DNA from 4 places in the Rhizobium sp. R86522 genome. Region 1 is predicted to be linked to each of the others. Evidence: predicted binding sites of a transcription regulator. Region 1 holds the regulator's gene; each other region holds the start of a gene.
What was found. The regulator PhoB, encoded in region 1, activates phosphate uptake and scavenging genes when phosphate is short. The targets are predictions, from matches to a motif close to TGTCATNNANCTGTCAT.
Positions count from the first base shown of each region.

Region 1 (7,857 bases):
GGCTGTTGATCGCCTCGGCCGGCGTGGCGATCCTGACTACTTTCGGCATCGTGATGTCTCTCCTCTCAGAGAGTATCCGCTTCTTTGGACTTTATCCCATCTGGGACTTCTATTTTGGCTTGACCTGGAACCCGCAGTTCCGCGGCGGTTCCGAACTTGGTCTGATCCCGCTTCTATGGGGTACGCTCTACATTAGTTTCGTTTCGATGTGTGTAGCCGTTCCAATTGGCCTGTTCGCGGCGATTTACACGGCAGAATATGCCTCGCCGCGGGTCCGCTCAGTGGTCAAACCGGTGATTGAAGTGATCGCCGGCATCCCGACCGTCGTGTTCGGCCTGTTTGCACTAGTGACCGTCGGCCCGTTCCTGCGCGACTATTTCGCCATGCCATTTGGTCTCGGTAATTCGGGGTCCTCGGTTCTCACCGCCGGGCTCGTGATCGGCATCCTCAACATCCCCTTCATCTCGTCGCTGGCCGATGACATCATCAATTCCGTGCCGCAGTCGATGCGCGACGGGGCTCTGGGCCTGGGTTCGACGAAATCCGAGACCATCCGCAGGGTCGTGCTGCCTGCGGCCCTTCCCGGCATTGTCGGGGCTGTCCTGCTCGCCGCCAGCCGTGCAATCGGCGAAACCATGATCGTGGTCATGGGGGCAGGGGCAGCCGCCAAGCTGGACTTGAACCCCTTCCAGGCCATGACGACGATCACCGTGAAGATCGTCAGTCAGTTGACGGGCGACCTTGCCTTTGACTCGCCGGAGACGCTCGTGGCCTTCGCGCTTGGCCTAACGCTGTTCGTGATTACGCTTGGGCTCAACATCTTCGCGCTTTGGATCGTGCGCAAATACCGGGAACAATACGAATGACCGACATCATCGATCGCACTCCTTTCGCAATGCCGCAGGCCGGCAGTTCGCTCATGAGCGAGACCCCGCTGATGAAGCGTCGCAATGCCGCAGAAATTCGGTTCCGCATGTATGGTGTCGCCGCGATCGTGATCGCGCTGCTCACCCTGGCGATCATGCTGTTCACCATTATCCGTGACGGCTCTTCGGCATTCGTTCAGGCGACGATCAGCTATCCCGTCGTGATCGACGCTGCGGTCGTGGACAAGACCGGTTCGCGCGATCCGGCGCAGATGGCTTCGGTGACGACGATCGGCTACGCGCGCATCCTGGGTGAATCTCTGGTCAAGTATCTGGCCGAAGAGGGTATTGCAGTCGAGGGCATGTCCCGAAAGGAAGTCACCGACATGATTTCCAAGGATGCTCCGGCTCGGCTGCGCGACACTGTCCTGGCCGATCCGTCACTGGTAGGCCAGACGATCACTGTGAACGTTTTCGCCACAGGCCGCGTGGATGGCTATCTCAAGGGTCGCGTGACGCGCGAAATAGCTGAACGGGATTCCAATGTGACTCCCGCGCAGCTGGACCTGGCCGACAAGCTGGTCGAAGCTGGCATCCTCGCATCGAAGTTCAACTGGAGCTTCATCACGGCGCCTGATGCGTCCGACTTGCGCCCGGAAGCCGCGGGCCTTGGCATCGCCATCATGGGTACGGCCTACATGATGTTCCTCGTGGTGATCATGTCCTTGCCTCTCGGCGTGGCTGCCGCGATCTATCTCGAGGAATTCGCGCCGCGAAACTGGTTCACCGATTTGATCGAAGTGAACATCTCGAACCTTGCTGCCGTGCCGTCGATCGTTTTCGGTATCCTTGGACTTGCGGTCTTCATCAACTTCGTAGGGCTCCCGGCATCCTCCCCGATTGTCGGGGCGCTGGTCATCACGTTGATGTCGCTGCCGACCATCATCATTGCGACGCGCGCCGCGATCCGTGCCGTCCCGCCATCCATTCGCGATGCCGCTTTGGGCGTCGGAGCGTCGAAGATGCAGACTGTGTTCCACCATGTCCTGCCTCTGGCCGCGCCCGGCATCATGACCGGAGCGATCCTCAGCCTCGCATCCGCAGCGGGTGAAACCGGCCCGCTGCTGCTGATCGGCATGGTTGCCTACGTGGCGAACTATCCGGCGGGGCCGTTTGAAGGTGGCTTCCTCGACCCGGCCAGCGCACTCCCGGTACAGGTCTATTCCTGGGCGTCGCGTGCCGATCCGGCCTTTATCGAACGGTCCTCGGGTGCCATCATTGTTCTGCTGCTCTTCCTGCTGGTCATGAACATCCTTGCCATTGTCCTGCGCCGCCGCTTCGAGCGCCGTTGGTAAATCCCAGAAGGACACCCTCGAATGTATCACGCATCCATATTGACGGAGACTTCCGTGAACCAGCCCAAAATCAAGATCACCGCCCGTGGCGTGCAGGTGTACTACGGCGAAAAACATGCCTTGAAGGATGTCAACGTCGACATACGGGATCGCGCTGTAACGGCCTTCATCGGCCCATCGGGTTGCGGCAAGTCGACCTTCCTGCGCTGCTTGAACCGGATGAACGACACGGTGTCGATCGCCCGCGTCTCGGGTGATATCCAGATCGATGGCGAAGACATTTACGACAGCCGGGTCGATCCCGTGCAATTGCGGGCCAAGGTTGGCATGGTATTCCAGAAGCCCAACCCGTTTCCGAAGTCGATCTACGAAAACGTGGCCTATGGGCCGCGCATCCATGGTCTCGCCGCCAAGAAGGCCGACATGGACGAAATCGTCGCGACGTCTTTGCAGAAAGCTGGCCTCTGGAACGAGGTGAAGGATCGACTGCAGGAAACCGGCACCGGTCTGTCCGGCGGCCAGCAGCAGCGGCTGTGCATCGCCCGTGCGATCGCGGTCAGCCCGGAAGTCATCCTGATGGACGAGCCCTGCTCGGCGCTCGATCCGATCGCGACCGCCAAGGTCGAGGAGCTGATTCACGAACTGCGTGAAAATTTCACGATCGTCATCGTGACGCACTCCATGCAGCAGGCAGCCCGCGTCTCGCAGCGTACCGCCATGTTCCACCTCGGCGAACTGGTCGAGGAAAACGACACCGACAAGATGTTCACGAATCCGGATGACCAGCGCACCCAGGACTACATCATGGGCCGCTTCGGCTGAGCCTCCAGGTCACCCTCGGCTCACCTCAAATTCAAGGACGTTTCTCATGGGTTCCTCTCACATCTACTCTGCCTTCGACGATGAACTGAAGTTCCTGATGCGCCGCATTTCCGAAATGGGCGGTCTGGCGGAACAGATGGTCGCCGAAAGCGTGCGTGCTCTGGTCAACTCCGACGCCGCCCTCGCCCAGAAGGTGATCTCCGACGACGTGCTCATGGATGCCATGGAACGTGAGATCGGCGACAAGGCCATCGTCACGATCGCTAAGCGTCAGCCGGTCGCATCCGACCTGCGTGAGATCATCGGTGCCCTTCGCATCGCTGCCGATCTCGAGCGTGTCGGCGACCTCGGCAAGAGCAATTCCAAGCGCGTTGTGGCCATCCAGGCGACCGGCGTGCCGCGCAAACTCGCGCGTGGCCTCGAACATCTCTCCGACCTGGCACTCGCCCAGCTCAAGGAAGTGCTCGATGTCTACACGACCCGCTCGGCTGAGAAGGCGAAATCGATCCGTGACCGCGACGAAGAGATCGACGCGATCTACACCTCGCTGTTCCGGGAACTCCTGACCTACATGATGGAAGACCCGCGCAACATCACGAGTTGCACCCATCTTCTGTTCTGCGCCAAGAACATCGAGCGCATCGGCGACCATGCGACCAACATCGCGGAAACCATCTACTACATGACCACCGGCGCCCAGCCGGAAGGTGAGCGACCGAAGGAAGATCTGACGTCTTCCGTCGGCGCGATCACCGAGTGACGTTGGCCAGCGAGGTTTGTTTTTGATGCAGCCGAAGATTGCCGTGGTAGAAGACGAGGAGGCCTTGTCCGTCCTCCTACGCTATAACCTCGAAGCCGAGGGGTATGAGGTCGAGACGATTCTGCGAGGTGACGAAGCCGAGATCCGGCTTCAGGAGCGCGTGCCGGATCTGCTGATCCTGGACTGGATGCTTCCGGGCGTCTCCGGCATCGAGCTGTGCCGCCGGTTGCGCGTGCGACCCGAGACCGAGCGTCTGCCGATCATCATGCTGACGGCGCGCGGCGAGGAAAGCGAGCGCGTGCGTGGTCTGGCGACAGGTGCCGACGACTATGTCGTCAAGCCATTCTCGACCCCGGAACTGATGGCACGCGTCAAGGCCATGCTGCGGCGTGCAAAGCCCGAAGTTCTGTCCAGCGTCTTGCGCTGCGGCGACATCGAGCTCGATCGCGAGACGCATCGGGTGCATCGCAAGAGCCGCGAGGTCCGTCTCGGGCCGACCGAGTTCCGCCTTCTGGAGTTCCTGATGGCGTCGCCTGGCCGGGTCTTCTCTCGCTCGCAGCTTCTCGATGGAGTCTGGGGCCATGACATCTATGTCGACGAACGTACGGTCGACGTGCATGTCGGCCGCCTGCGCAAGGCTCTCAACTTCTCCAACATGCAGGATGTCATCCGCACCGTTCGCGGTGCCGGCTATTCGATGGAAGCCTGACAAGTCGAACCCACCATGGGGCAAGGGCCGCGCGGATTGTCCGCTGCGGCCCTTTTTCGCGGGCGACAGGCGGCAACGAAAAACGGGCCCCGCGGGACCCGTTTAATGCTCTAAGCTTCGCTTGATATCAGCGGGCTGCCTTGCGGCGTTCGCTCACCGGCTGATAGGCGAGCTTCGCGTGATAGGTGCAGTAGGGCGCGCTGTCAGCGATTTCGCAGCCGCAGAAGTGGAAATCGTCCTTCATCGGATCGCCGATCGGCCACTTGCAAGTGCGCTCGGTCAGTTCCGTCAGGGCGAGGCGCCGCGAAATCGGCACGACAACGTTCAGCGGGCGCCGAACTTCGACTTCCTCGTAAGCCTCGACCTCGATCTCTTCCTTCAGCATTGTCGCACCAGCTGCACGGGTCACGGTACGCGTGGTCGTTGCTGCCGCGGGGCGGTTCTGGAAGGTCGCCGGACGCTGGGTCTGCGCCGGACGTTTTGCCGGACGTGCCGCAGTCGAGCTTCCGCCTGCCTTGGCCCGACCCGGAAGGTTCAGTCGGTGTACCTTGCCGATAACGGCATTTCGGCTCACGCCACCGAGTTGTGCCGCAATCTGGCTTGCGCTGAGGCCTTCGGCCCACAGCCGTTTCAGTCTTTCGACCCTGTCGTCACTCCATTGCGCAGTTGTCATGCCACTTCTCTCCGCCGCTCGCGTCTGTCATGGCAGAATCCGTCACCCCTGCTTCGAACGAATTCGAAACATAACCGCCTCGTTACTGTCGGTGAGCACTTCCGCCGCATGCAATCTATTAATGAAATTTAACCTAGTGGCACGCTGACTCCGTGACAAGAGTCGGGGGAATCATCTGGAATCGATTTTCCGGTTTTCCCCAACTTGCTTCCCGAGTGAGTCAAGTATGCAACAGGTGGAATCTTGTCGCGCACGCTTCTGGCGCGAGCCGGCCAGATCGGCGCCTACTCCTGCGATTCCTATGGAATTCGTTGACATTGCAGGGTGAAATGCCGATAGTGCCCGCGCCGCCGCAAGGCGGCATTTTTAATTGTTTCGAGGCCTGCAAAGGGCCGCGCCGTCCCTTGGGCGGATCGTCGAGAAGGAACGTGAAAGCCATGGCCGAAGCTACGCCGCTCTATCAGACCTATAATCGGGCGCCGCTGCGTTTCGAGCGAGGCGAGGGCGTCTGGCTTGTGACGGAAAGTGGCGAGCGTTATCTCGATTTCGCCGCCGGCGTTGCCGTCACCTCGGTCGGCCATGGGCATCCCCATGTCGTCGGCGCCCTCAAAGATCAGGCCGACAAGGTCTGGCACCTCTCCAATCTCTACGAGGTGCCGGGGCAGGAAGTGCTGGCCAAGCGCCTGACCGATGTGACCTTCGCCGACCGCGTCTTCTTCACCAATTCCGGCGCCGAGGCGCTGGAATGCGCGATCAAGACGGCCCGCCGCTATCACTTCGCCAAGGGGCACCCGGAGAAGTTCCACATCATCACGATGGAAGGCGCCTTCCATGGTCGTACCATCGCGACGATCGCAGCGGGTGGCCAGGAGAAGTATCTGGAGGGCTTCGGCCCCAAGGCGCCCGGCTTCGACCAGGTGCCTTTTGGTGACATCGAAGCCGTCAAGGCGGCAATCACAGACGCGACCGCTGCAATCCTGGTTGAGCCGGTGCAGGGCGAGGGCGGCATTCGTCCGATCCCGGTGGAGATGCTGCGCGTCTTGCGCGACCTCTGCGACGAGCACGGCCTGCTGTTGATCCTCGACGAAGTGCAGTGCGGTGTTGGCCGCACGGGCAAGCTTTTTGCCCATGAATGGGCCGGCATCACGCCCGACCTCATGGCGGTCGCCAAGGGCATCGGCGGTGGCTTCCCGCTCGGCGCTTGCCTGGCAACCGAAGAGGCCGCTTACGGCATGAAACCCGGAACGCATGGCTCGACCTATGGCGGCAACCCGCTTGGTATGGCGGTCGGCAATGCTGTTCTCGACGTCGTGCTCGGCGACGGTTTCCTCGACAATGTTCGCGACACAGCGCTCGTCTTCCGCCAGGGTCTCGCCTCGCTGAAGGATCGTTACCCAGATGTGATCGAGGAAGTGCGCGGCGAAGGCCTGATGCTCGGCATCAAGGCCAAGATCCCGAACACCGAACTCTTGTTGGCAATGCGCGACGAGCATCTGCTCGGCGTTCCCGCCGGCGACAATGTTATCCGTCTCCTGCCGCCGCTGACGGTGACCGCCGAAGAAGCTCGCGACGGTCTCGCCCGTATCGAACACGCTGCGGAGCACATCCGCGCCAAGGCCGCAGTCGCAGCATCTGCCTAAGACAGGACCCATTCATGGCATCTCCGAAGCATTTTCTCGATCTCTCCGCCATGACGGCCGGGGACCTGCGCGGCATTCTTGAGGACGCGAAGACCCGCAAGCAGGCGACCAAGGCCGGCACCGCCGACAAGCCGCTCGCCGGCAAGATGCTGGCAATGATTTTTGAGAAGCCGTCCACCCGCACGCGTGTTTCTTTCGATGTCGGCATGCGCCAGCTCGGTGGCGAGACCTTGTTCCTGTCCGGCACGGAAATGCAGCTCGGTCGCGCCGAGACCATTGGCGACACTGCCAAGGTTTTGTCGCGCTATGTCGATGCGATCATGATCCGTACCACTGACCATACCCGTCTCCTGGAGATGGCCGAGCATGCGACGGTTCCGGTCATCAACGCCCTGACGGATCTCACCCACCCCTGCCAGATCATGGCGGACATCATGACCATCGAGGAGCATCGTGGCCCCGTGACGGGCAAGACGCTCGCCTGGACCGGCGACGGCAACAATGTCCTCCATTCGCTGGTCGAAGGTGCGGCCCGTTTCGGCTACCGGATGAACATGGCCGTGCCGCTCGGCTCTGAGCCCGATGACAAGATCCTCAACTGGGCCCGCAACAACGGCGGCGAGATCATGCTGTGCCATGATGCCGATCGTGCGGTCGCCGGCGTTGACGCCGTGATCACGGACACCTGGGTGTCGATGAACCAGGAGCACAAGGCACGCGGCCATAACGTCTTCCAGCCTTTCCAGGTCAATGCGGAGCTGATGAAGAAGGCGAAGGAGGAGGCCCTCTTCCTGCACTGCCTGCCGGCCCATCGCGGCGAAGAAGTCACCGACGAGGTGATCGATGGCGCGCAGTCGGTGGTCTTCGACGAGGCCGAGAACCGCCTGCATGCGCAGAAGTCGATCCTTGCCTGGTGCCTCGGCGCGATCTGAGGCCGGGCAGGGGCTTTGGCGCCCGACTTGACCTTTGGCACGGGTGATCCCATCTGTGCCGTTTCTGATCGGGCCGCTCGGGCCCAGCGTTTGGCGCTTC
Region 1 covers NZ_JAXHBX010000001.1:3,331,727-3,339,583, reverse strand. The annotation lists gene pstC (phosphate ABC transporter permease subunit PstC) at 1-866, shown strand, start outside; gene pstA (phosphate ABC transporter permease PstA) at 863-2,221, shown strand; gene pstB (phosphate ABC transporter ATP-binding protein PstB) at 2,243-3,043, shown strand; gene phoU (phosphate signaling complex protein PhoU) at 3,090-3,803, shown strand; gene phoB (phosphate regulon transcriptional regulator PhoB) at 3,829-4,512, shown strand; gene SJY08_RS16110 (GcrA family cell cycle regulator) at 4,640-5,185, opposite strand; gene SJY08_RS16105 (aspartate aminotransferase family protein) at 5,623-6,825, shown strand; gene argF (ornithine carbamoyltransferase) at 6,840-7,757, shown strand.

Region 2 (7,857 bases), 660 kb from region 1:
GTTCGACGAGCCGGCATAGGCGCCGTCCTTGTGCACGGCCGGATTGCCGGCCATCGCGAAGAGATCCCAGCTGAAGGCGGAATCCGTGTGGTCGTCATTGGCCGGATACCAGCGGACGATCTGGCCGTATTCGTTCTTCTCACGCGGATTGGCCGCGTTGATGGCCATCTCGTCGCCGCCGGCATTGGTGCGCAGCTTGCCGTCCTTCACTTCACCGCGACGGCTGTTGTTGGTGAGGCAGCAATAGGCTTCGACCGCAACCGGATTGACCGCAACCCATTCCGGACGGTCCATCGTGGTGGCACCAACCTTGGAAGCAGCCTGGCGCGTGAAGACAGCGATTTCGTCGGCCTTCATGCCGGTGGTCTCTTCGGTGAGAGCCAGCCACTCGCCGGTACCTTCGTCGGAGAACTTGGCAACGTAAAGCGTGCCTTCATCAAGCAGCTTGGAGGTGTCGCCACCCGGGACATAGATCCCGTTGGAGACGAATTTGTAGAGGAACTCGCCACGCTCGTCGTCGCCCATATAGACGACCACGCGACCATCGCGTGCAATCACTACGGCGGCGTTCTCATGCTTGATGCGGCCAAGTGCTGTACGCTTGATCGGCGTCGAGGAGGCGTCAGACGGATCGATTTCGACGATATAGCCGGCGCGGCGCGGTTCGTTCGGGTTCTTTGAAACGTCGAAGCGCTCGTCGAACTTCTCGTAGCCATAGCGGGTCTCGGCGACGATGCCGTAGCGCTTAAAGTCCTCAGGCATTTTGAACTCGGCATTGGTGGAGCCGAAGTAGCCGTTGAAGTTCTCTTCGCAGGTGAGGTAGGTGCCCCAAGGCGTCTTGCCGGCGCCGCAGTTGTTGAAGGTCCCGAGACAGTCGACACCAGCGGGATCGGCAGCCGTCTTGACGAGCTCGGAGCCGGCAGCCGGACCCGAAAGCTTCATCGGCGTGTTGTGGTGGATGCGGCGGTTGAACTTGCTGTCGACGACGATCGCCCAGCCATTTTCGCCTTCGGCCACTTCCATGACGGTGACGCCCTGCATGTTCTGCAGGATCTTCACGTCGTCGAGCGACTGCGGCATGCCTTCCGGCGCGTGCGGCAGGTTGGTTTCGTTGTTGACGTATTCGTGGTTGACCGCGATCACCTGGGCGTTGCCGATGGCGAACAGCTCCATGCCGTCGGTGTTCTCACCGAAGACCTTGTCGGAATTCTCTAGCGACACACCCTTCATCGGATCGATGTCGGAAGCCGTGGAGAACAGGGGCTCACCCCAACGGGCGAGGGGCTTCCAGTTGTAGCCTTCCGGCACATGGATGGTGTTGTCGGTCGCAATGTCGATCGGCTTGAAAGCAAAGCGCGAGGCGGCTTCCTGCGCCTGAGCCGAGGTCGAGCTCATCAGGTTGCCGACGGAGCCCATGGCAACGGCAGCCGAACCCATGGCCAGCACGCCGAGGAACCCACGGCGCGAGATCGCGCGTTCGACGACGCGGTCGAAGTCGGTCACGGCCGGCGGCGGATTGTGCAGCTCGTCCCACTCGTCCCAGGACAGATGGTTGGTGTTGGTGTCGGTCATGGCAGAGCCTCCTTTTGGATGAAGTCTACTCTCCGACTAGTCAGGACAGATAACAGGGATGTGACGAAATCGGGGCAGTCCGATAGTTGTGAAGGTGCTGATTTAGGCATTCCAGCGAAGGTCCTGCCGGTCGCCGCTTTAAGTCATTGGTGCATCTTGGCTTTGATCCGAAGACTGCCGTTCTCTCCAGAAGCGAGGCGTCCGACCGCTCACGCATCTTTGTTTCGGCGGCAATCTTCACCTCGACTTTCACCCGCATCGCGCCGGGAACGAGGCCTCCTGTCGCATGCAAAAGATTTGACGTTTACGTAAAAATCAATTAGCCAGAAGTGAGAATAAGCCGCGCCTCCTGGGTGGGAGTTTGGGCGTGGCATGAAGCATACGCCAGATGGAGGAGCACGTCATGTACAAGGCGCCCGTAGAAGAGATCGCGTTCACCCTGAAGCACGTCGCTGGCCTCACCAAGGCCATCGAAGACGGCAAGCTCGGTGAGCTGAGCGACGACCTCGTTGATGCCATCCTCTCCGAAGCCGGCCGCTTTGCCAGTGACGAAGTCGCCCCGCTTGCCGAAATTGGCGACAAACAGGGCGCCCGCATGGTCGATGGCAAGGTCGTCGTTCCCGATGGCTGGGACAATCTCTACCGTGCCTGGGCCGAAGGTGGCTGGAATTCGCTGACAGCGTCCGAAGATTTCGGCGGGCAGGGGCTACCGCATATGCTGAATGTCGCCGCACTCGAAATGTGGAATTCTGGCTCCATGGGCTTTGCACTTGGCCCGACGCTGACCATGGGTGCGGTCGACGCTGTCACGGCGCACGGCTCTGAGGAACTGAAGGCGAAGTATCTGCCGAAGATGGTCTCCGGCGAATGGACCGGCACGATGAACCTGACCGAGCCGCATGCCGGTTCGGATCTCGGCGTCATGAAGTCCCGCGCCGAACGCCGCGATGACGGCACCTACCGCATCTTCGGCCAGAAGATCTACATCACCTGGGGCGAACACGAGATCACCGAGAACATCATCCATCTGGTGCTCGCCCGTCTCCCCGATGCGCCGGCCGGTACGCGCGGCATCTCGCTCTTCCTCGTGCCGAAGTATCTCGTCAACGACGATGGCTCGATCGGCGCCCGCAACGACCTTCATTGCCATTCGCTGGAGCACAAGGTGGGCATCCACGGCTCGCCGACCTGCACGATGATCTACGGCGACGGCAAGTATGGCGATGAAGCCGGCGCAATCGGCTGGCTGATCGGCGAGGAGAACAAGGGTCTCGCCTGCATGTTCACGATGATGAACAATGCCCGCCTCGCCGTCGGCATGCAGGGCGTCGCTATCTGCGAAGCCGCCACCCAGAAGGCCGTGCAATACGCCAAGGACCGCACGCAAGGGAAGGCTCCTGGCTGGACGGGGCAGGGCATGTCGCCGATCATCGAACATCCCGATGTCGCCCGCATGCTGGTGACGATGAAGGCGCTGACCCAAGGCTCGCGCGCCATCTGCTATGTCTGCGCCCACGCAACCGATATGAGCCATCACGCGGATGGCGACGAAGCCCGCCATTGGGCCGAGCGCGCAGCCTTGCTCACTCCGATCGCAAAGTCCTTCGCCACCGACGCTGGCGTCGATGTTGCCTCGCTCGGCATCCAGACCCATGGCGGCATGGGCTTCATCGAGGAAACGGGTGCCGCCCGCTTCTGGCGCGACAGCCGCATCGCCCCGATCTACGAGGGCACCAACGGCATCCAGGCTGCCGACCTCGTCACCCGCAAGCTGCCGCTGTCGAACGGCAACCATATCAGGGGCTACATCACCGAGCTGAAGCAGGTGGTCAATGCCGTGCGCGCCTCGAATCTCGAAGGCTTCGGTGACACCGCCGCCCGCCTCGACGCGAGCCTGTCGGATCTCGAAGACACCACCGAATGGCTGCTCTCGCAGATGGCCGCAGGCAACACGTCGGCAGCGCTCGCAGGGGCGACACCCTACCAGCGTCTCTTTGGCCTCGCATTGACCGGCGTCTACCTCGCCAAGGGCGCACTTGCCGACGAGGACCACGGCCGCGACAACCGCCTGGCGCTCTGCCGCTTCGCCGCCGAGAACCTGATCGCCGAGACGGCGGCTCTCAAGGATCGCGTCGTCAATGGTGCGGCGAGCCTAGAAGCGGCACGGGCATTGTTCGCATAAGACGCTGGCCCCGCGTCCTCTTCTCCCCAGCGGGGAGAAGGTGGCCGAAGGCCTCAGCGCAATACTTTGCGCTTGAGATGAGGGGGAGGCGAAGCCTCACAAGACCCCCTCATCGCCTCGCATTCGCTCGGCACTTCTCCCCGCTGGGGAGAAGAGAAGGAGAACCCCATGACCGACCACATTGAGATCACCCGCCCAGAAGCCCATCCTGGCGTCCTCGTCCTGCGCTTCAACCGCCCGGACAAGAAGAACGCGATCACGCAAGCCATGTACGAGAAGCTAACCGCAGGCCTGCTGGAGGGCGAGCAGGACGACACGATCCGTGCCATCGTCTTCCTCGGCACCGAAGGCTGTTTCTCCGCCGGCAATGACATGGCAGATTTCTTGGGCTTCGCCATGGCCGGCGCCGTCGGCGAGCCCGCAGCCTTTGGCCTCCTCAAGGCTCTGACTGAAGTCACCAAGCCACTGGTCTCCGGCGTCGATGGCCTGGCGATCGGCATCGGCACGACGCTGCATATGCATTGCGACCTGACGGTTGCCTCCGATCGCAGCCTGTTCAAGACCCCCTTCGTCGATCTGGCGCTCGTGCCCGAAGCCGCCTCCAGCCTGATCGCGCCACGCGCCATGGGCCACCAGCGCGCCTTTGCCATGCTCGCTGCAAGCGAAGGCTTCTCGGCCGAACAGGCCCGCGAGGCCGGTCTTATCTGGAAGGTGGTCTCGCCCGATCAGGTCGAGACAGAGACCCTGAAGATCGCTTCGCAGCTCGCGTCCAAGCCGCCGGCCGCGATGAAGATCGCACGCGCCCTGGTAAAGGGCAGCGCCGACGAGGTCCGCACCCGTATGCAGGAAGAGCTCGTGCATTTCGTGGCCCAGCTGAAAAGCGCCGAAGCCCGCGCCGCCTTCGAAGCCTTCATGAAGGGACGCGGATGAAAGGCTCGTACGCAGGGCTTACGAGTCCTTTCGGTTCTTCTTAATTACCCATTAAATCCTGCAGGCTAAACATGGATAGGCGGCGATTTTGCCGTCTCCTCACCATGATGGTGTCGTGAGCACACAATGCCCCATGACGCCCTCGCGCCAAAGTTGCGCGAAGAGTTTTTGCAGGACCGTATCGTGAAGACCAGTTCCAACCTGATGACCAAGATCCTGGTGGTCGCCTCCCTCGTGGTGGTCGCTGCCCTTTCCGGTTTCTCCTTCTACATAGACAGCCTCCAGCGCAACGCTACGAGTGCGGCCGTCAAGAGTGAGATCGATAGCTCCGGTCTCCAGGCTTCGCAGAGCATCGCCAACTGGCTGAGCGCCCGCGTCATGCTGACCGAACTCGCCGGCAATGCCGCCGCCAAGGCGCCCGATGCGGCCGCCATCATCGCGGCTTTCGACAACCCGGTCCTGATCCGCGAATTCATGTCGACCTATGTCGGCGACGAGCAGGGCGTCTTTACCAGCGTTCCCAACCAGCCGCTGCCGGAGGGTTACGATCCGCGCAAGCGTCCCTGGTACCAGGATGCCGTCAAGGCCGACAAGATGGTCCTGACAGACCCCTATGCCGACGCTTCGACCGGCAATCTGATCATCAGCGCCGCCATTCCCGTCAAGAAGGACGGCAAGCTCTATGGCGTGGCGGCTTCCGACTTCTCGCTGACCTCGCTCGTCAACATGGTCAACTCGGTCGACATGGGCGGCAAGGGTTCGGCCTTCCTCGTCAAGCAGGACGGCACGATCCTCGTTCATCGCGATGGCAACCTCGTCACCAAGACGTTGAAGGATGCCTTCCCGAACCAGACACCCACTGTTGGCTCCGGCATCACCGAAACCACCTTCGCCGATGCCAATGTTCTCGTCTCCTTCCTGCCGATCAAGGGCCTGCCGCGCGAAGACTGGTATCTCGGCGTGCAGATCGACCGCGATCTCGCTTTCGCAGCGATCGGCGAGTTCCGCACCGCAGCCGCGGTTGCCACCCTCGTCGGCGTGGTCGCCATGATCGGCATCCTGGCAGCGCTCCTGTCGCGCCTCGTTGTTCGCCCCGTTGTCGATATGACTGGCGTCATGGGCAAGCTCGCCGGTGGTGATGTCTCGGCTGAAATTCCGGGCACCGCGCGCAAGGACGAAATCGGCCAGATGGCCGCAGCCGTCGCCGTCTTCCGCGACAACATCATCGAGCGCGGACGCCTCGCCCGCGAAGCGGACGAGACCCGCTCGATGACCGAACAGGAACGCCGCGAGCGCGAAACCGCAAGGGCCCGCGAGGCCGAGCAGGTCTCGTTTGCCGTGCATTCGCTGGCCGATGGCCTTGGCCGCCTCGCCAATGGCGACCTGGTCTCGCGCATCGAGACCCCGTTCGCCGGTGATCTCGACCGCCTGCGCGTCGACTTCAATGCCTCCGTCGAGAAGCTGCATGACGCGCTCGCCACTGTCGGCCGCAATGCCCGCGCTATCGACGGTGGTGCTGCCGAAATCCGCTCCTCTGCCGACAACCTCGCCCGCCGCACCGAGCAGCAGGCCGCCTCGGTCGAAGAAACGGCAGCAGCACTTGAGGAAATCACCACCACGGTCAAGGACAGCGCCCGCCGTGCCGAGGAAGTCGGCCAGCTGGTGACCCGCGCCCGTGCCGGTGCCGAAAAGTCCGGCGAGATCGTCGAAAAGGCCGTCGGTGCCATGCAGGGCATCGAGAAGTCTTCGGGCGAGATCTCCAACATCATCGGTGTCATCGACGAGATCGCCTTCCAGACCAACCTGTTGGCGCTGAATGCCGGTGTCGAGGCCGCACGCGCTGGTGAAGCCGGCAAGGGCTTTGCCGTCGTTGCTCAGGAAGTCCGCGAACTCGCTCAGCGTTCGGCGAATGCTGCGAAGGAGATCAAGGCGCTGATCAGCGCCTCCGGCGACCAGGTCAAGGTCGGCGTCGATCTGGTCAACGAGACCGGCAAGGCGCTCGACGTGATCGTTCGCGAGGTCCAGGAGATCAATGGCCACGTCAACGCCATCGTGACCGCCTCGCGCGAACAATCGACCGGCCTGCAGGAGATCAACACGGCTGTTAACACCATGGACCAGGGCACCCAGCAGAACGCCGCCATGGTCGAGGAACAGACGGCCGCCAGCCACGGCCTTGCTCAGGAAGCGGCGGCGCTGACGGCTCTGCTCAACCAGTTCCGTATCGACGAACGCTCGGCAGGCGCATCGTCCGGCCAGCGTCGCGCCGCCTGATCGGGCGATCGATAATCTACAAAATGAAACGGCGCCCCTGTGGCGCCGTTTCTCGTTACTGGGTGCGAGGGTTCAGCCTGTATTCAGTGTTTGGCTCTAATCTCTGCAACCACAGTGGTCCTAGGCCGTTCGGGTCTTGTCCGGGACGGTCCGCGGGTCGTCGTCATTTGCAAAATTCCAGCTGTCACCAGTCTTGCCGAGGTTCTCATGTTGCGTTTGTTCTGTGTCGCACTCAGCCTGCTTGTCATCGCCGCGCCGGCTTCAGCCGAAGCGGCAGCAAGCTCGTCGCTCCCCTTTGTCCTGGTCAATGATACCAGCGGCGCGATCAGCGAAAGCCAGAATACCCCGCGTCAGAACCGGCCGGTCCGCCCGCAGCGCTATATCTGTGTTGTCGACCAGTCCGGCAGCGTCGGCGGTGGTGGGCAGGTGTCCTGCCCGGCCAATCCCGGCCGCGTCGGTGGACGCTGCCGTTGCGCGAATGTTACGGGCTCCGGCACGCTTTTGACCTACTGAGCGGGCTTTTCCTCGGGCACCACCCCGACGCCGTTGCCGACCGGATTGATATCATCGACGAAGGTGATCAGATCCGCCATGGTGAAATGCCCTGGCGTCTTTGCCGGCAGGTGCGGCGTCCAGTTGGATTTCTGCCAGAGGAAGGAATTCTGATCGCCGTGCACAAGGCCGAGGAACGTCTCCGCAACAATAGTTGATCCAACCGGTCCGAGCCTCAATCCCTCATGAAGCTGCTCGGCTTCCTTCAGGATGTAGTACCAAAGCGGTGTCGCCTTGTGAAAGCCGTTTCGCGCCGCAGCCTCGCCGTCTCTACCCCCGGAAAGCTGCTTTTCGCTGAGTGGCTCGAAGCCCATGGCGCGGGCAACATCCTGACCGGATGGCAGGCC
Region 2 covers NZ_JAXHBX010000001.1:2,670,032-2,677,888, reverse strand. The annotation lists gene SJY08_RS13100 (PhoX family protein) at 1-1,572, opposite strand, end outside; gene SJY08_RS13095 (acyl-CoA dehydrogenase) at 1,976-3,754, shown strand; gene SJY08_RS13090 (crotonase/enoyl-CoA hydratase family protein) at 3,923-4,684, shown strand; gene SJY08_RS13085 (methyl-accepting chemotaxis protein) at 4,868-6,958, shown strand; gene SJY08_RS13080 (hypothetical protein) at 7,166-7,471, shown strand; gene SJY08_RS13075 (heme peroxidase family protein) at 7,465-7,857, opposite strand, start outside.
Region 2: a site for PhoB is predicted at 1,622-1,638, ahead of SJY08_RS13100 (PhoX family protein). Genes of this name have one in related genera too.

Region 3 (7,857 bases), 760 kb from region 1:
TTCACGACGCGTGCGGTGTCGTGGACGAGGGGTTCGAGCCCGAGCTTCTTCGTCATGCGGCGGCCTTTCGCGGCGAAAACAGCATGACATCGAGGATCCGGTCGGCCACGGCTTCGCGGACTTCCTCATCGTGGAAGATGCCGAGCAGTGCGACGCCTGCCTCTTTCTTGGCGCGGATCATCGAGACGACCACGGCCCGGTTGGCCGCGTCGAGCGAGGCTGTCGGTTCATCGAGCAGCAGCACGGCATGGTCGGTGATGAAGCCGCGGGCGATGTTGACGCGCTGCTGTTCGCCACCGGAGAAGGTGGAGGGCGGCAGTTGCCAGAGATCACGCGGCAAATTTAGCCGGCTTAGGAGTTCGCTCGCGCGTTCGCGCGCTTCGTCTACAGATATACCGCGTGCAACGAGCGGTTCAGCCACCACGTCGAGTGTCGAGACACGGGGGACGGTGCGCAGGAACTGGCTGACATAACCCAGCGTGCCACGGCGGACTTCAAGCACCGTGCGCGGGTCGGCGCTGGCAAGGTCAACGATGCGGCCGCCGTGATTGACCAGGATCTGGCCCTGGTCGACGGCGTAGTTGCCGTAGAGCATCTTGAGGATCGAGCTCTTGCCGATGCCAGAGGGGCCGCCGAGCACGACACATTCTCCGGATGCGACAGAGAAGGAGACGTTGGAGACGACCGGCAGGACGAGCCCGCCGCGCAGATGCATGGTGAAGCTTTTCGCGACTTCCGAAACGATGAGGGGCGTGGCCATTGATATCTCCGTCAGACCTGCAGGATCGAGGATACGAGCAGCTGAGTGTAGGGTTCGCGCGGGTCGTCGAGGACGCGGTCGGTCAGGCCGTGTTCGATGACATGGCCGTCCTTCATCACCATCATCCGGTGGGACAGCAGGCGGGCGACCGCGAGGTCATGGGTAACGACGACGGCCGAGAGGCCGAGGTCGTTGACGAGGCCGCGGACGAGATCGAGCAGGCGGGCCTGGACCGAGACATCGAGGCCGCCGGTCGGTTCGTCCATAAAGACGAGGCGAGGGCCGGTGACGAGATTGCGGGCGATCTGCAGGCGCTGGCGCATGCCGCCAGAAAAGGCGCGCGGCTGGTCGTCGATACGATCGGTCGAGATCTCGACGCGCTCCAGCCATTCGCTCGCCGTCTGGCGGATGCGGCCATAGTGGCGATCACCGACGGCCATCAGACGTTCACCGACATTGGCGCCGGCAGAGACTGTCATGCGAAGACCATCGGCGGGGTTCTGGTGCACGAAGCCCCAGTCGGTGCGCATCAGGAAGCGGCGTTCGGCTTCACCCATGTGATAGAGCTCGCGGTACTGGCCGTCGCGCATGTGGTAATCGACGCTGCCGGTCGTCGGCATCAGCCGGGTCGAGAGGCAGCTCAAAAGCGTGGTCTTGCCCGAGCCGCTTTCGCCGACGATGGCGAGCACTTCGCCCGGCCAGAGATCAAAGGAGACGTTCGAGCAGCCGATCCGGCTGCCGTAGAACTTGGAGAGGTTGCGAACTTTCAGAAGCGGCTGGTCGCTCATTCGGCGGCCTCCTTATTCTTCGCGAGCATTTCGCCGACATGGCCCTCGGCCTGGCGCGTCTCGCAATGGTCGGTATCGGAGCAGACGAACATCCGGCCGCCCTTGTCGTCGAGTACAACCTCGTCGAGATAGACGTTGTGGGCGCCGCAGAGCGCGCAGGGCTTGTCGAATGTCTGGATCTCGAAGGGGTGATCCTCGAAGTCGAGGCTGACGACTTCAGTGAAGGGCGGGACCGCATAGATGCGTTTCTCGCGGCCGGCGCCGAAGAGCTGAAGCGCCTCCGACATGTGCATCTTGGGATTGTCGAACTTCGGCGTCGGCGACGGGTCCATGACGTAGCGGCCCTCGACCTTCACCGGATAGGCATAGGTCGTTGCGATGCGGCCGTGCCTGGCGATGTCTTCGTAGAGCTTCACATGCATGAGGCCGTATTCTTCCAGCGCATGCATCTTGCGGGTCTCGGTCTCGCGCGGTTCGAGGAAACGCAGCGGTTCCGGGATCGGCACCTGGTAGACCAGCACCTGGCCTTCCCTCAGCTTTTCTTCGGGAATGCGGTGACGAGTCTGGATGATCGTCGCTTCGCTGGTCTTGGTGGTGACGGCGACGTCTGCGACCTTCTGGAAGAAGGCGCGGATGGACACGGCATTGGTCGTGTCGTCAGCGCCCTGATCAATGACCTTCAGCGTGTCGTCGCGGCCAATGATCGAGGCTGTCACCTGCACGCCGCCGGTACCCCAGCCATAGGGCATCGGCATCTCACGCGAGGCGAAGGGCACCTGATAGCCGGGAATGGCGATCGCCTTCAGGATCGCGCGGCGGATCATGCGCTTGGTCTGTTCGTCCAGATAGGCGAAATTATAGGTCGCGAGTTCGGTTGCCGGCGCGCTCATTCTGCGGCCTCCTTCAGGTCGGTCAGATCTGTCTTGTTGGCGTCGTGCTTTGCCCGCATGCGGCGGACGAGATCCAGTTCGGCCTGGAAGTCGACGTAATGCGGCAGCTTCAGGTGTTCGACGAAGCCGGTCGCCTGGACGTTGTCGCAATGGGAAATCACGAATTCCTCGTCCTGGGCGGGGGCGACGACATCCTCGCCGAATTCGTCGGTTCGGAGCGCCCGATCCACCAGTGACATGGACATGGCCTTGCGTTCGCTCTGGCCGAAGACGAGGCCATAGCCGCGGGTGAATTGCGGCGGAGCCTTGGCCGAACCCTTGAACTGGTTGACCATCTGGCATTCGGTGACGCGGATCTCGCCGAGTGAAACCGCAAAGCCGAGTTCCGGCACGTCGAATTCGACTTCGACCAGCCCCATGCGGATTTCGCCGACGAAGGGATGGGTGCGGCCATAGCCGCGCTGGGTCGAATAGCCGAGTGCCAGAAGGAAGCCTTCGTCGCCGCGGGCAAGCGCCTGCAGACGCAGGTCGCGGGGCATCGGAAATTCCATCGGCTCGCGGGTGATGTCGCCTGCGATATGATCCTCGGGCATCTCGCCATCCGGCTCGATCAGGCCTTCGCCATCGAGGATGTCGGAGACCCGCATGACTGGATCGAGACCTTCCTCGCGCCGCTCGCCCATATCCACCGTCTCGTCATCGAGCAGCGAGGGATCGAGCAGGCGATGGGTATAGTCAAAGGTCGGCCCGAGCAGCTGTCCGCCGGGCAGATCCTTGTAGGTGGCGGAGACACGGCGCTCGACGCGCATCTCGGCCGTTTCGATCGGACGAGACGTGCCGAAGCGCGGCAGCGTTGTGCGGTAGGCGCGCAGGAGGAAGATCGCCTCGATCATGTCGCCGCGCGACTGCTTCAGGGCGAGGGCTGCGAGCGTGCAGTCGTAGAGCGAGGCCTCGGCCATGACCCGGTCGACGGCGAGACCGAGCTGGGCCACGATCTGATCGATCGTCACCGACGGCAGCGACCTGTCACCCCGGCGGCGGTCGGCGAGAAGCTTGTGGGCGTTGGCGATGGCTTTTTCGCCACCCTTGACGGCTACATACATGGCTCAGGCCTCCATCTCACGGATCTTGGTCGTGCGCGGCAGCGCGATGAAACGGCGACCCGCGGTCAGCACCATGTCGACACCGCGCGGGAACAGGGCGCCATTGTCGGCCCATTGGCGCAGGAAGGTTTCGGGCAGACCTTTCGGAGCGATGACGGCGGTGTCGCGAATTCCGGGGCCTGACAGTTGCAGAGGCTTGCCGCCCTCGAGCGATGGGACCTCGACGACCAGCGTCGTCGAACGATCAGGGTATTCCTGGGTTCCCAGCGCAAATTGTGTCAGCGACGGGACCGGCGCGCCTGCTTCGACGAAGGCGAACTTGGCATCCGTCTTTGTGGACGTCAGGCTAGCGCCGGTGTGGAAGCCGATCCAGCCTGAAAGGGCGGACTTGGCGAGAACAGGCGTGACCCAGATCGGCGTGTCGTGGTCGCACAGAGTCAGCAGCAGGGCGCCAGCCGCGATACCGAGCGGGGCGGGTGGTGCAACAGTCACGTCGACCACACCGATGCTGCCGGGGCGGGCCATGGCGTCCATGACGCTGCGGAAGACCGTCTGGGCGTGGGTAACGGCATCCGGGAAACCGCCGTCGAGGCTTTCAGTCACTTCGAGCATCAGTCTTCTCCGCGAACCATGGTGAAGAAATCGACCTTCGTGGCGGCCGTTTCGGTTTCGAGCTTTGCGGCTTCCGCCGCGACGCGTGCTTCGAGCGGTGCCAGGAGGCGTGTTTCAGCCAGGGCTCGGCCCGCTTCGTCCTGCGCCAGCGCGTCGAGCACGGCCGAAAGCTGTGCTGACTTGCGGTCCGTTCCGAGCCGGTAGCCATGACCGATCCGGCCGTCAGAGAGCCGAATGCTCGCGCGGCTGACGGTCGCTTCGCCGAGATTGAAAGGGGCACCGCCGCCGCCGATGCGGCCCTTGACCATCACGAGACCAGTTTCGGGTCCGCGCAGGGCAGTGTAGACCGGTGCCGGGTCGAAGGCGGTGAGGGCGTCTTGAAGTTCGGCGAGCGTGGCCCTGGCAAGCAGATCGACGATCCGCTTCCTGGCGGTCTGGGCGCCGCGATCGATGTCGGTGGCTTTTTCCATTGTCAGTCCTCGAAATGTCTAGTAATATAGACAACCATACAAGTTACTTTATGAGTAACGCGTGGTCGTGACAAGCTTGTGACAGGGGGCGGTGTTTCCGTGATGCAGAGACAGAAGGGCGTGGCCCTTTGGCGCCAGATTTCCGATCGGATCCGCGCCAATATCCTGACAGGTCTCTATGACAAGACGGGCATGGTGCCGGCGGAAACGGCGCTGGCGGAGGAATTCGGCGTCAACCGCCACACGGTGCGCGCGGCACTGGCGGCGCTCGCCCAAGAAGGCATCGTGCGCGCGGCCCAAGGGCGCGGCACGATGATTACCCAGCGCGACAAGTTCGACTTTCCGATCGGGAGGCGTACCCGCTTCAGCGAAGGCATTGGCGAGCAGGCGCGTGATCTCAAGGGGATCCTGCTGTCGTCCGCTCGCGAAATTGCCTCCGCCGATCTCGTCAAGCGCCTGAAACTTAATCCAGGCGACGAGGTCTTGCGGCTCGATGGCATCAGAAAGGCCGATGGTCGTGCCGTCTCACGCTCAACCATGTGGTTTCCGGCAGAGCGGTTTGCTGGCATCGACACGGCATTTGCCGAAACGGGTTCGATCACCCGGGCGCTCTCTCGCTGTGGTGTCGATGACTACGTCCGTGAGGTCACCGAGATCTCAGCCGTCCACGCAGAGCCTGATGACGTCGTGCATCTTGAGTTGACGCCAGGCGCCATCGTACTGGTTACCCGTGCGCTGAATACCGATCCGGCAGGCTGCCCGATTCAGTATGCGGTCACCCGTTTCCCGGCAGATCGCGTTCAGTTCACGATCCGAAACTGAGCTGAGGCCGACCGCTGGCCGACCTCAGCCAGGTCTTCAGGATCCAGCCGCCTGGTAAGCCGCGAGCACGGCGGCTATCTGGTCCGGGCTCAAGTAGTTCGACTGTGTCGTCGTGATCGCCTGAAGCTGCGCCGACGTCATGTTGGAAATCTGACTGACTGTCAGCCCGGGGATCGCCTGCTGACTGATGGCTGCCAGATCCTCGGTCGAGAAGGTCCGCAGGTTGTTCGCACCCATCGCCGTCAATTGTGCCGAACTGAGCCCCGCGACCTGTGCAGGCGTCAAGGCTTCCGCCTGGGCGGTCGTGAGGGCGCTGACCTGGGCCACGCTCAGACCACCAATCGCCTTGGGATCCATGGCCGAGATCTGGTCCGTCGTCAGCCAGCCGACCCTGTCCGTTCCCAGTGTTGCCAGTTGGACGGCGTTCATCGCCCCGATCTGTGCCGTCGTCATGGCACCGATCTGATCCTGGGTCATCGCTCGAAGCTGGTGATAGCTCAGCGCCGCCACCTGACCCGTTGTCAGGGACGCGATCTGCTCTGGCTGCAGGGTGGCAAACACTGTCGGCGAGAGCCCTCCTACCGCGCTCGGCGAGAGGGCCGCAATGTCGGCGGAGGTCAGTGTTTCGAGTGCCGTCGGACTGAATGCCGACAACTGGGTCGCATTCAAGGCACCGAACTGCGCCGAAGTCATCGCGTCGATCTGGCTGGCGGTCAGCGTTGCGATCTGCGCCGTGCTCAAGCCGGCGATGGCCTTGGTTGAAATGGCTGCGATCTGGGTGGCGGATAGACCGGAAATGGTTCCTGCCGAAAGCGAGGCGAGTTGGGTCGCCGTCAGGGCTCCGATCTGGGTCGGGGTCATGACGCCAAGCTGATCCGGACGCAGGGCGTTCAATTGGTCGAAGGTCAAGGCGCCGATCTGGGCGGCGGTAAGAACACCGATCTGCTCCTGGCTGAGGCCCGCGATGTTGGCTGCCGACAGGCCGGGAAACGCTGTGGGGGCAATCGCGGCGAGTTCGGCGTTGGAGAAGGTCGCCAGCTGTGCCGACGAAAGTGCTCCGATCTGCGTCGAGGTGAGCGCTGCAATCTGGGCCTGGCTCATGCTTTCGATCTGCGTGGTCGACATCGAGGCGATCTGTGTCGCCGTCAGGCCAGGGATCGCCTTGACCGTCAGTGCCGCGATCTTTTCGCTCGTCAGAGTGGCCAGGGCGTCGTTGGTCAATGCGGCGACCTGAGTGGCGCTCAATGCTGCGATCTGGGTGTTGGACAGGAGCGTGACCTGCTGGGGCGTCATCGCGCCGATCTGTGCCGGGGTCAATCCCCCGATCTGTGCGGCCGTCAAGGCGCTGATCTGATCCGCTCCCAGACCGGCGATCTGCTGCGTGGTCAGCCCGGCAATGCCGGTTGCACTGATCGCGGCAAGTTTCGTGGCCGGCAGGTTGCTCAGCTGGGTCGGCGTCAGGGCGGCCACTTGTGTGGCCGTCAGGGCACCTATCTGTGCGGTGGTCAGGGCTTCGATCTGGATTGTCGACAGGGCCGCGATCTGGGTCGTCGAGAGCGCGGCAATCGCAGCCGTGCTGAGGCCTGCGATCTGATCCGGCGTCAGGGCGCCCAAGGCCGCCGTCGTCAACGCTGTCGCCTGCGTTGCGCCGAAGCCTGCCAGCTGTTTTGCACTCATGGCGTCAAGCTGGGTTGGCGTCAGGGCTGCGACCTGGTCCGTGCTCAGGGCGCCCAGTTGTGCCGGGGTCATGGCGGCAATCTGGTCAATGCTGAGGGCCGCGATGGTCTCTGCATCGAGGCTGCTCAACGCAGTCGTGTTGATGGCTGCGATTTCTGCCGGCAGGAAGGCGAGGATGTCTGCCTTGCGCATCGCGCCAAGCTGACTTGCCGTGAGGCCCGAGATTTGGGTCGCCGTCATGGCATCGATCTGATCGGCGGACATGGCCGCGATCTGTTCGTTGCTCAGAGACGCGATGCTGCGCGCGGAGAGGCTGGCAATCTGCTCGCGTGAAAGCGATGCGATGTTGCTCGGTGAAAGGGCCGCGATTTGCGCGGAGGTCACGGCCTGCAGCTGGGTGGAAGTCAATGATGCAAGCTGCGTGGGCGTGAAGGCGACCAGTTGCTCGCTTTTCATGGCGGAAATCTGAGCCGTGGTCAGCCTTGCGATCTGCTCGAGGCTCAAACCGTCGATCTTGTCCGCGGAAATCGATGAGATGGCGCTGGCGGAGATCGACGCAATTTCGGTCGGAAGGAAGGCTGCAAGCTGCTCCTTGGACAGGGCGCCGATCTGCGGCCCGCTCATCCGTGAAATCTGTGCCGCGGTGAGACCATCGATCTGGCTGTCGTTCAGCGCGGTGATCTGATCGGTCGTCAATCCGCTGATCGAGGTCGGTGAGACCGCAGCAAGCTGCGA
Region 3 covers NZ_JAXHBX010000001.1:4,090,477-4,098,333, forward strand. The annotation lists gene SJY08_RS19800 (DapH/DapD/GlmU-related protein) at 1-56, opposite strand, end outside; gene phnL (phosphonate C-P lyase system protein PhnL) at 53-760, opposite strand; gene phnK (phosphonate C-P lyase system protein PhnK) at 772-1,548, opposite strand; gene SJY08_RS19815 (alpha-D-ribose 1-methylphosphonate 5-phosphate C-P-lyase PhnJ) at 1,545-2,438, opposite strand; gene SJY08_RS19820 (carbon-phosphorus lyase complex subunit PhnI) at 2,435-3,541, opposite strand; gene phnH (phosphonate C-P lyase system protein PhnH) at 3,545-4,153, opposite strand; gene phnG (phosphonate C-P lyase system protein PhnG) at 4,153-4,623, opposite strand; gene phnF (phosphonate metabolism transcriptional regulator PhnF) at 4,726-5,445, shown strand; gene SJY08_RS19840 (hypothetical protein) at 5,482-7,857, opposite strand, start outside.
Region 3: a site for PhoB is predicted at 4,691-4,707, ahead of phnF (phosphonate metabolism transcriptional regulator PhnF). Genes of this name have one in related genera too.

Region 4 (7,857 bases), 2.0 Mb from region 1:
CTGACCCATCCAAGCCCGACCCCTTCCGCACGTGCTGCGAGCCAGAGATTCTGGATGGCGCAGACAGTCGAGAAGGCGTCCATCCTGACATCATGGGTGCGTCCGAGCACGACGGGTCCCGCACGATCGGGATCACAGGTGACGCAGATATTGAGCGGCGCCTTGCGGATGCCTTCCAGTTTCAGGGATCGATAGACGTCCCGCTGCTCAACCGGAAACATGGCCTCCGCCTCCTCGTTCGCCCGCAGAAACGCCTGCCAGATGGCCTCGCGCTTTCGAGCAGAGCGGATCAGCAGGAAACTCCAGGGCTGCATGAAGCCCACGGAGGGGGCGGCATGCGCCGCTTCGAGCAATCGCCGCACCAGATCATCCGGCAGCGGATCAGAGCGAAACTGGTCGCGGACGTCGCGTCGCGTGTGAATGGCTCGGTAGACGGCCTGTTTGTCCTGGTCGGCGAAGGGCGCCGTCCGGACGAGGAACTCGTTCGGTCTGTCGTGCATCGTAATCCCCACAATGCGCAACCACCCGCCGTCCACGCGGGAAAGGTCTATCTCGCCAGGCCGGTCTTCTGACTGGGCATCATCCAGGATGCGCGCCTTCCCGGATTGCTCCAGTGGCCGGGTTTCCCCTCGCGCATCATGTCCGCCTCACAGCGTTGGGCACGTGCCGGATTTTCGCCGGCTTCCCGATTCTCTCACCTAACGGCAAGCACCTGACGTCGGATCAATACCGCAAGAACCAGCCGCAGGACAGAGTGGAATGCGACAGGCTCAAGCCTCGACCGGGAAGTAGCGGACAAAGGCGAAAGCCGATCCGTCCGGCGCCCAGTTCGGCACATTGATCGAGCCCTGACCGCCGAAGAACTCGATGAGTGTTTCGACATTGCCGCCATCGGCGTCCATCAGCCGAAGTCGCACCTGCTTGTCGCGCGGATGACCTTCGACATCGGCATCGTAGGAGAGGAAGAGTATCTTCTTCCCATCCGGAGAGGGATGCGGGAACCAGTCACCATAACCGTCTGAGGTCAGCTGCTGCAGGTCGCTGCCATCGCTGCGCATGCGCCAGATCTGCATGGTGCCGGTACGGCTGGAGTTGAAATAGATCCACTGTCCATCAGGCGTGTAATCAGGGCCATCATTGTGCCCTTCGCCGTTCGTCAGCCGCCGCTCGGCCCCGCCCTTGGTCGAGATGGTATAGATATCGAAGGCGCCGTTGCGCTCGCCGCAATAGGCAAGCTCCTTACCGTCCGGCGACCAGCCGTGCCAGTAGGACGGCATTTTGTCGGTGACTTGGCGCGGCTCGTCGTCACCATCACCCAGCAGATAGATGCAGGACTTGCCGAAAAGCGTATGATCGGAAAACGCGATCGAGGCGCCATCGGGCGAGATCCCATGATCGTTGTTGAGCCGCACGGCAAAACCCGTGTCGATCAGCTCCGGTTCGGGATCGTCTTCGTCGAGCGGCAACGCATAAAGAAGACCATCGCCGTTGATGACCAGAAACTCGCCATCGCGCGACCAGTTGGGCGCCTCGACGAGGTCATCCGTCTGCCAGACGACCTCGCATTCACGGGTCGTCATATCGTAGATCTCGACCGAACTGCGCATCATGGTCTCCTTGGAAAAGTCAGTCTGCGGTCGAGCGATTTTCCATCGCCTGGCGCAGTTTGGCGAAGATCGCCCGGCCCGTCTGCTCAACATGAGCACTGCGCCATTCGGTGTAGAAACCCCAGATCAGGCTGACGTTCAGCGTGAGGAACCCGATGCCGAGCATCTTGTAGCTCCCGTCCCACAGGCCGTAGCAGCCAATCGCGATCGAGGGCAGGAAATAGGCGGCGCCCGAGAGCGTCCGGTACAGCCCGCTATCCTGATTGTCATGCGCTCCGACAGCAAAGATATAGCTGCGCTCCTCCGCCGTGAAATCAGGCAAAGCAGCCAAGGCATCGATATCCTCTATCGACACGCTCAGCGATCCCGGAACCGGTTCGTGATCGGATAGCGGCGATCACGTCCGAAGTTCTTCTTTGTGATCTTCACGCCCGGCGCCGACTGGCGACGCTTGTATTCGGCGAGATAGAGCAGATGCTCGACCCGGTGAACGGTCGCAATGTCATGGCCGCGCGCGACGATCTCATCGACACCCATCTCTTTTTCGACGAGGCATTCGAGAATGTCGTCAAGCACCGGATAGGGCGGCAGGGAGTCCTGGTCGGTCTGGTTCGGGCGCAGTTCCGCAGACGGCGCCTTCGACAGGATATTGGCAGGGATCACCTCGCCGGACGGACCAAGCGCACCGGGCGGCACGTTTTCGTTGCGCCAGGCCGAGAGCGCATAGACCTGCATCTTGTAGAGGTCCTTGATCGGATTGAAGCCGCCATTCATGTCGCCGTAGAGCGTGGCATAACCCACCGACATCTCGGACTTGTTGCCGGTCGTCACCACCATCGAGCCGAACTTGTTGGAGATCGCCATCAGGATCGTACCGCGCGTCCGGCTCTGCAGGTTCTCTTCGGTAATGCCGCTCTCGGTCCCCTCGAACATGTCGGAAAGTGACGAGAGGAAACCTTCGACCGGTTCCTGGATCGGCACGATGTCATAGTGGCAGCCCAGCGCCTTGGCGCAGGCCTCGGCATCGGAGAAGCTCTCCTGCGAGGTATAGCGGTAAGGCAGCATGATCGTGCGCACCCGCTCCTCGCCGAGCGCATCCACGGCGATCGCCGCACAGATGGCGGAATCGATGCCACCCGAAAGCCCGAGCACGACGCTCTTGAAGCCGTTCTTGTTAACATAATCGCGAAAGCCGAGCACGCAGGCGCGGTAGTCGGCCTCTTCCTTTTCCGGAATGCGCGACATCGGCCCCTGATCGCAACGCCAGCCATCCGCGGTCCGCTTCCAGGTCGTGACAGACAGCGTCTCCTCGAACTGGCTCATCTGGAAGGCGAGCGACTTGTCACCGTTGAAGGCGAAGCTCGCGCCGTCGAAGACCAGTTCGTCCTGCCCGCCCAGCTGATTGGCGAAGATCAGCGGCAGGCCGGTCTCGATCACCTGGCGGAGCGCCACCTGATGACGGATATCCACCTTGCCACGATAATAGGGCGAGCCGTTCGGCACGAGCAGGATTTCGGCGCCCGTCTCGGCCAGCGTCTCGCAGACGCCGAGATCGTTCCAGATCTCTTCGCAGATCGGCACGCCGATGCGGACACCGCGGAAATTGACCGGTCCCGGCATCTCGCCTTCGGTAAACACCCGCTTCTCGTCGAATTCGCCATAGTTCGGAAGATCGATCTTGTCGCGGAAGGCGAGGATCTTGCCGCCATCGAGGATAGCGACGGAGTTGTGCCGTCCCTTCTCACCCTGACGCGGAAAGCCGACAATGACGCCCGGTCCGCCATCGGCGGTATCAGCAGCGAGCGCTTCCACAGCCTGCAGGCAGGCTTTGAGGAAAGACGGTTTCAGGACGAGATCTTCGGGCGGGTAGCCGGAAATGAAGAGCTCCGTCAGCAAGACGAGGTCAGCCCCCTGCCCGGCAGCGTCCGCACGAGCCGCACGGGCCTTGGCAAGATTGCCGACGACATCGCCGACAACAGGATTGAACTGTGCCACCGCAATGCGCAGGACGTCGGAGATCTTCTTTGTTTCGCTCATGACACCGATTTAGCGGCTCGTCGCACGGATCGCAACGTCGCTTCTTTCGAAGGCGGACTGCAGGCGAGCCCGACACTAACCAAACCGCGGAAAACACCGGGAACTTAAGCTCATATGTCGTGGTTCATGTAGCATTCATGACGCTTATGTGACACCTATGCGAACCTTTGATGACACCCTCCCATGATCTGGAGTTAGACGTGGTCCAAACGAGCCCGAAATCGCGAGTCGCAACAATTGTCAGCGCCTTTGGCGCGGTGCGCGAACGCGAATACGGCAGCTCCGCAATCGTCCAGCTCGCAATCCAGCTGATCAACACCGCACTGATCGCCGTCGCCATTGTCTTGCTGAGCGAGATCCTGGCGCGAGGCACCATGGTCGATGTGGTTGACTACATGACGGAGTTGAGCCGTCCGGGTCTGGTGGCGGTCGGCATCGTATTCCTGATACTCGCCTTTGCAGATGCCATCATTGGCAAGGCTTATCAGTCGACACTTCTCGTCGCCCCGCTGGCACTCCTGCCGGCCTTTTTCTCCGGCCAGAAACAGCTCTTCCTGTCGGATCCGCTCTTTCCCAGCGACCTTCTCTTTGGTCGCCAGATCCTGCAGCTCCTGCCGGCTATGGTCGCCGCAGAACCGATGAAGGCAGTCGCACTCGCAATTGGCGGCTTTGTTGCCGTTGCGGCCTTTGTCGCGCTGATCTGGAAGAGCCGGAAGGTCTTCCCACGCCTCAACCTGACATGCCGCGGAGTTCGGGCTGCTCTTGCCATTCCGCTGCTCGCCGGCTTCGCGTCGCTGATGGATCCGATGGCGTTTTCCGCTGTCCGGGATCGGCTGAACATCGTGCCGATGATGTGGGACCAGAAGGAAAACTATCGCCACAACGGCTTCCTGCTCGCCTTCGCCTTCAATGTACCGATGGCCAACGTCGCAGCACCCGACGGCTACAGCAAGGTCGCGATCACCGACATGCAGACCGATCTGCTGCCGGCTTCCTTCTTCTCCGGCCGTCAGGCCGATGTCATCGTCGTGATGAGCGAATCCCTCTGGGATCCGACCCGCATGAGCAGCATCCGCTATTCGGCGGATCCGATGCCGACCATCCGTCAGAGCCAATCCGGCCACGTCTTCTCGCCGGAATTCGGCGGTATGACTGCCAATGTCGAATTCGAGGCCTTGACCGGCTTTTCGAACGCTTTCCTGCCCTATGGCAGCATCCCCTATCAGCAGTATATCCGCCGCCCGGTCCCCTCGCTTGCGACCTTCTTTGAATCCAAGGGCTATGTGACGAAGGCCTTCCACCCCTTCCAGGGCTGGTTCTGGAACCGCAACAACGTCTACCAGTCGCTCGGCTTCCGCCAGTTCCATTCGGAAGAAACGATGCCGGCCATGGACAAGCGGGGCATCTTTGCGTCCGACGACGCGCTGACAAGCTACATCATCAAGGAGGCCGACAACACGGACGAGCCCTTCTTCTTCTTTGCCGTCACGCTGCAGGGCCACGGCCCTTACGAGCGCAACCGCTATGCAAAGAATACGATCGGCGTGGACGCACCCACCCTGTCCGAGCACAACGTGAGCGCACTGGAGACCTACACGCAGGGTGTGAAGGAAGCCGACCAGAGCCTCAAGGATCTGATGGACTGGGCCAAGAAGCGGCGCCGCGAAACGATCATTGTGCTGTTCGGCGACCATCTGCCGCCGCTGAACGAGGTCTATACAGAAAGCGGCTACATGGCGAATGTGGTGGCGACCCGCAAGGCGTCGGTCGAGACGATGAAGCGCGAGCATGAGACGCCGCTGGTCGTCTGGTCGTCGAAGCGTGGCGTCCAGAAGGATATCGGCTCCGTGAGCCCGTCGCAGCTGCCCTATTACATCGTGCGTATGGCAGGTTACCGCCATCCCTATTACACCGGCATGCTCGGTCGTGTGGCCGAACGTTACGCCGTCATCGACCGCCATCAGCTGATTGGCCGTAACAACAAGGCCCAGGCCGATTGGGCCCTTTCGGGCCGGATCGATCCGCTAATCCGCGACTATCGCCTGCTTCAGCATGACGTGATGTTCGGCGAAGGCTACGGTATGGATCGTTTCTTCCCGGAACAGTCGGGTAGACTTCAGCCCAGCAGCTAAGCGGGCCGTTACTTGCGATCACAATTATCCATAAAGAGAGTTTGACGGGGAACTGCTATTGCAGAGCCCCCCGATTTCGGCCATAGACTTTTTTTGTTCGACAAATCAGAGTTCTTGACAGTATTGCGAATGCTGTCGTGTCCGGATTGCGTGTGTAGCCGGACCCTTTGTTGGCACTCATAGTTTAGAGACGAGCCATTGCCATGCCGTTTTTGACGCGCGCCGAAATATTTGCACATCAGCTTTACCCGGCCATCGAAAAACAGATTGCCCAGCACCTGATTGCGATCCACATGCGCACACCGCGCATGTCGCGTCTCAAGGCATCGCATCGCAAGTGGCTGATGACGCAGTCGGTCTTTGCGCTGGCACTGCGGCGCACGCCTGATGATCCGCTGTCGGGTTTGACGGCCACTCGTTTCGTCGAAACGGTCATGCGCCTTGGCGCAGCCAGCCGCAACACGGCAACTGGCTACCTCGCCGAGCTGGTCGCCTACAAGTTCTTGCGGGATGTTCCCGAAGTGCCCGACAAGCGCGTGCGCGTCCTCGAACCGACGGAACTCAGCCTGAATGGCCTGAGAAGCTGGTTCAACGGGCACCTCGCCTGCCTAGACCGCCTCGATGGCGGAAACCGGGAAATGACATCGCATGCGGAAGAGCGGATTTTCCTGATCGCCCAGCCGATCGGCGCTGAGCTTATGGTGGGCGATCCGATTTGGCGCGATCCGCCGGATACGATCGGCCATTTCCTGTGGTCTGATCTCGGCGGCATCATACTGCACGATCTGATCTCTCGCCTGGACGACGTGAACCGCACGGCCGAGGCCCATTCCTGCGGCCCGGTCAGCCTCACGGATCTCAGCGAGACCTATCAGGTTTCGACCACCAATCTGAAGCGCATGTTCAAAAAGGCCGAGACCGAGAACCTGCTGCAGTGGGAACAGCCGCGACGCCGAGGTGATCTGATGCTCAGCAGCCGCTTCGTCGAGGATTATTTCGCCTGGCAATCCGCCAAATTCGCCGCCGTCGATCTCTCCTACCACAAAGCCCTGGCGGAACTCGGGATCGAGACAGCAGACGCCGACTCCGCCGCAGCCTGACGACGCTCAGTCGCGGCTCGCGGCATACTGCGGCAGTCCGTCATTGATCTCGTAGAAGTCGCCCTTGTCAGCGCAGAAGATGTGATAGCCGCCTTCGAACTCCGTCGGGTTCGGGAAAAGGCCGGCCAAGAGCGAAATCCTGCCCTCTCCATCACCCTTCCAGTAGAGCGCCGAGCCGCATTCGCGGCAGAAGGCTCGCTCCGCGTCGGCGCTTGCACGAAAGGTCCCTATGCTATCGCGCCCCGTGATCTCGACGTCTGTGATCAGGGCATCGGTCGTCGCGTAGTAGAGCCCGGTCTGTCTCCGGCACTGCGAGCAGTGACAATAGCTGACCGGACCAAGTTTTCCGCGAACCGCAATGGTCACTGCGCCGCACAGGCAGCGCCCCATCTTGTCTTGCATGATATCCACCTCCGAAACGAGAACCGGGCGAGCTTCGTGGAAGCCCGCCCGGTCGTCAAACTCGGAAAGCTGAACCTATGCTTCAGCCGTTCGCAACCATCATGCGCTTTTCATCGCGGCCGCTCTTCATCCGCTCGGCGAGCAGGAATGCCAGCTCCAGCGCCTGGTCGGCATTGAGGCGCGGGTCGCAATGGGTGTGGTAACGGTCGGCAAGATCATTGCCGGTGACCGCGCGCGCGCCGCCGGTGCATTCGGTCACGTCCTTGCCAGTCATCTCGATATGGATGCCGCCCGGATGCGAGCCTTCCGCACGGTGGATCTGGAAGAAGCTTTCGACTTCCGACAGGATCCGCTCGAACGGGCGGGTCTTGTAGTTGTTGAGCGTGATCGTGTTGCCATGCATCGGATCGCAGGACCACACGACCTTGCGGCCTTCGCGCTCGACAGCACGGATAAGACGCGGCAGGTGCTCGGCAACCTTGTCGTGACCGAAACGGCAGATCAGCGTCAGGCGACCGGCCTCGTTCTGCGGGTTCAGGATGTCGATCAGGTTCAAGAGATCGTCCGCCTGCAGCGATG
Region 4 covers NZ_JAXHBX010000001.1:1,316,473-1,324,329, reverse strand. The annotation lists gene bluB (5,6-dimethylbenzimidazole synthase) at 1-500, opposite strand, end outside; cobalamin riboswitch at 541-731, opposite strand; gene SJY08_RS06285 (hypothetical protein) at 771-1,607, opposite strand; gene SJY08_RS06280 (hypothetical protein) at 1,627-1,938, opposite strand; gene SJY08_RS06275 (NAD+ synthase) at 1,965-3,644, opposite strand; gene SJY08_RS06270 (LTA synthase family protein) at 3,815-5,776, shown strand; gene SJY08_RS06265 (hypothetical protein) at 5,980-6,876, shown strand; gene SJY08_RS06260 (GFA family protein) at 6,883-7,278, opposite strand; gene SJY08_RS06255 (class II 3-deoxy-7-phosphoheptulonate synthase) at 7,361-7,857, opposite strand, start outside.
Region 4: a site for PhoB is predicted at 3,782-3,798, ahead of SJY08_RS06270 (LTA synthase family protein). Genes of this name have one in related genera too.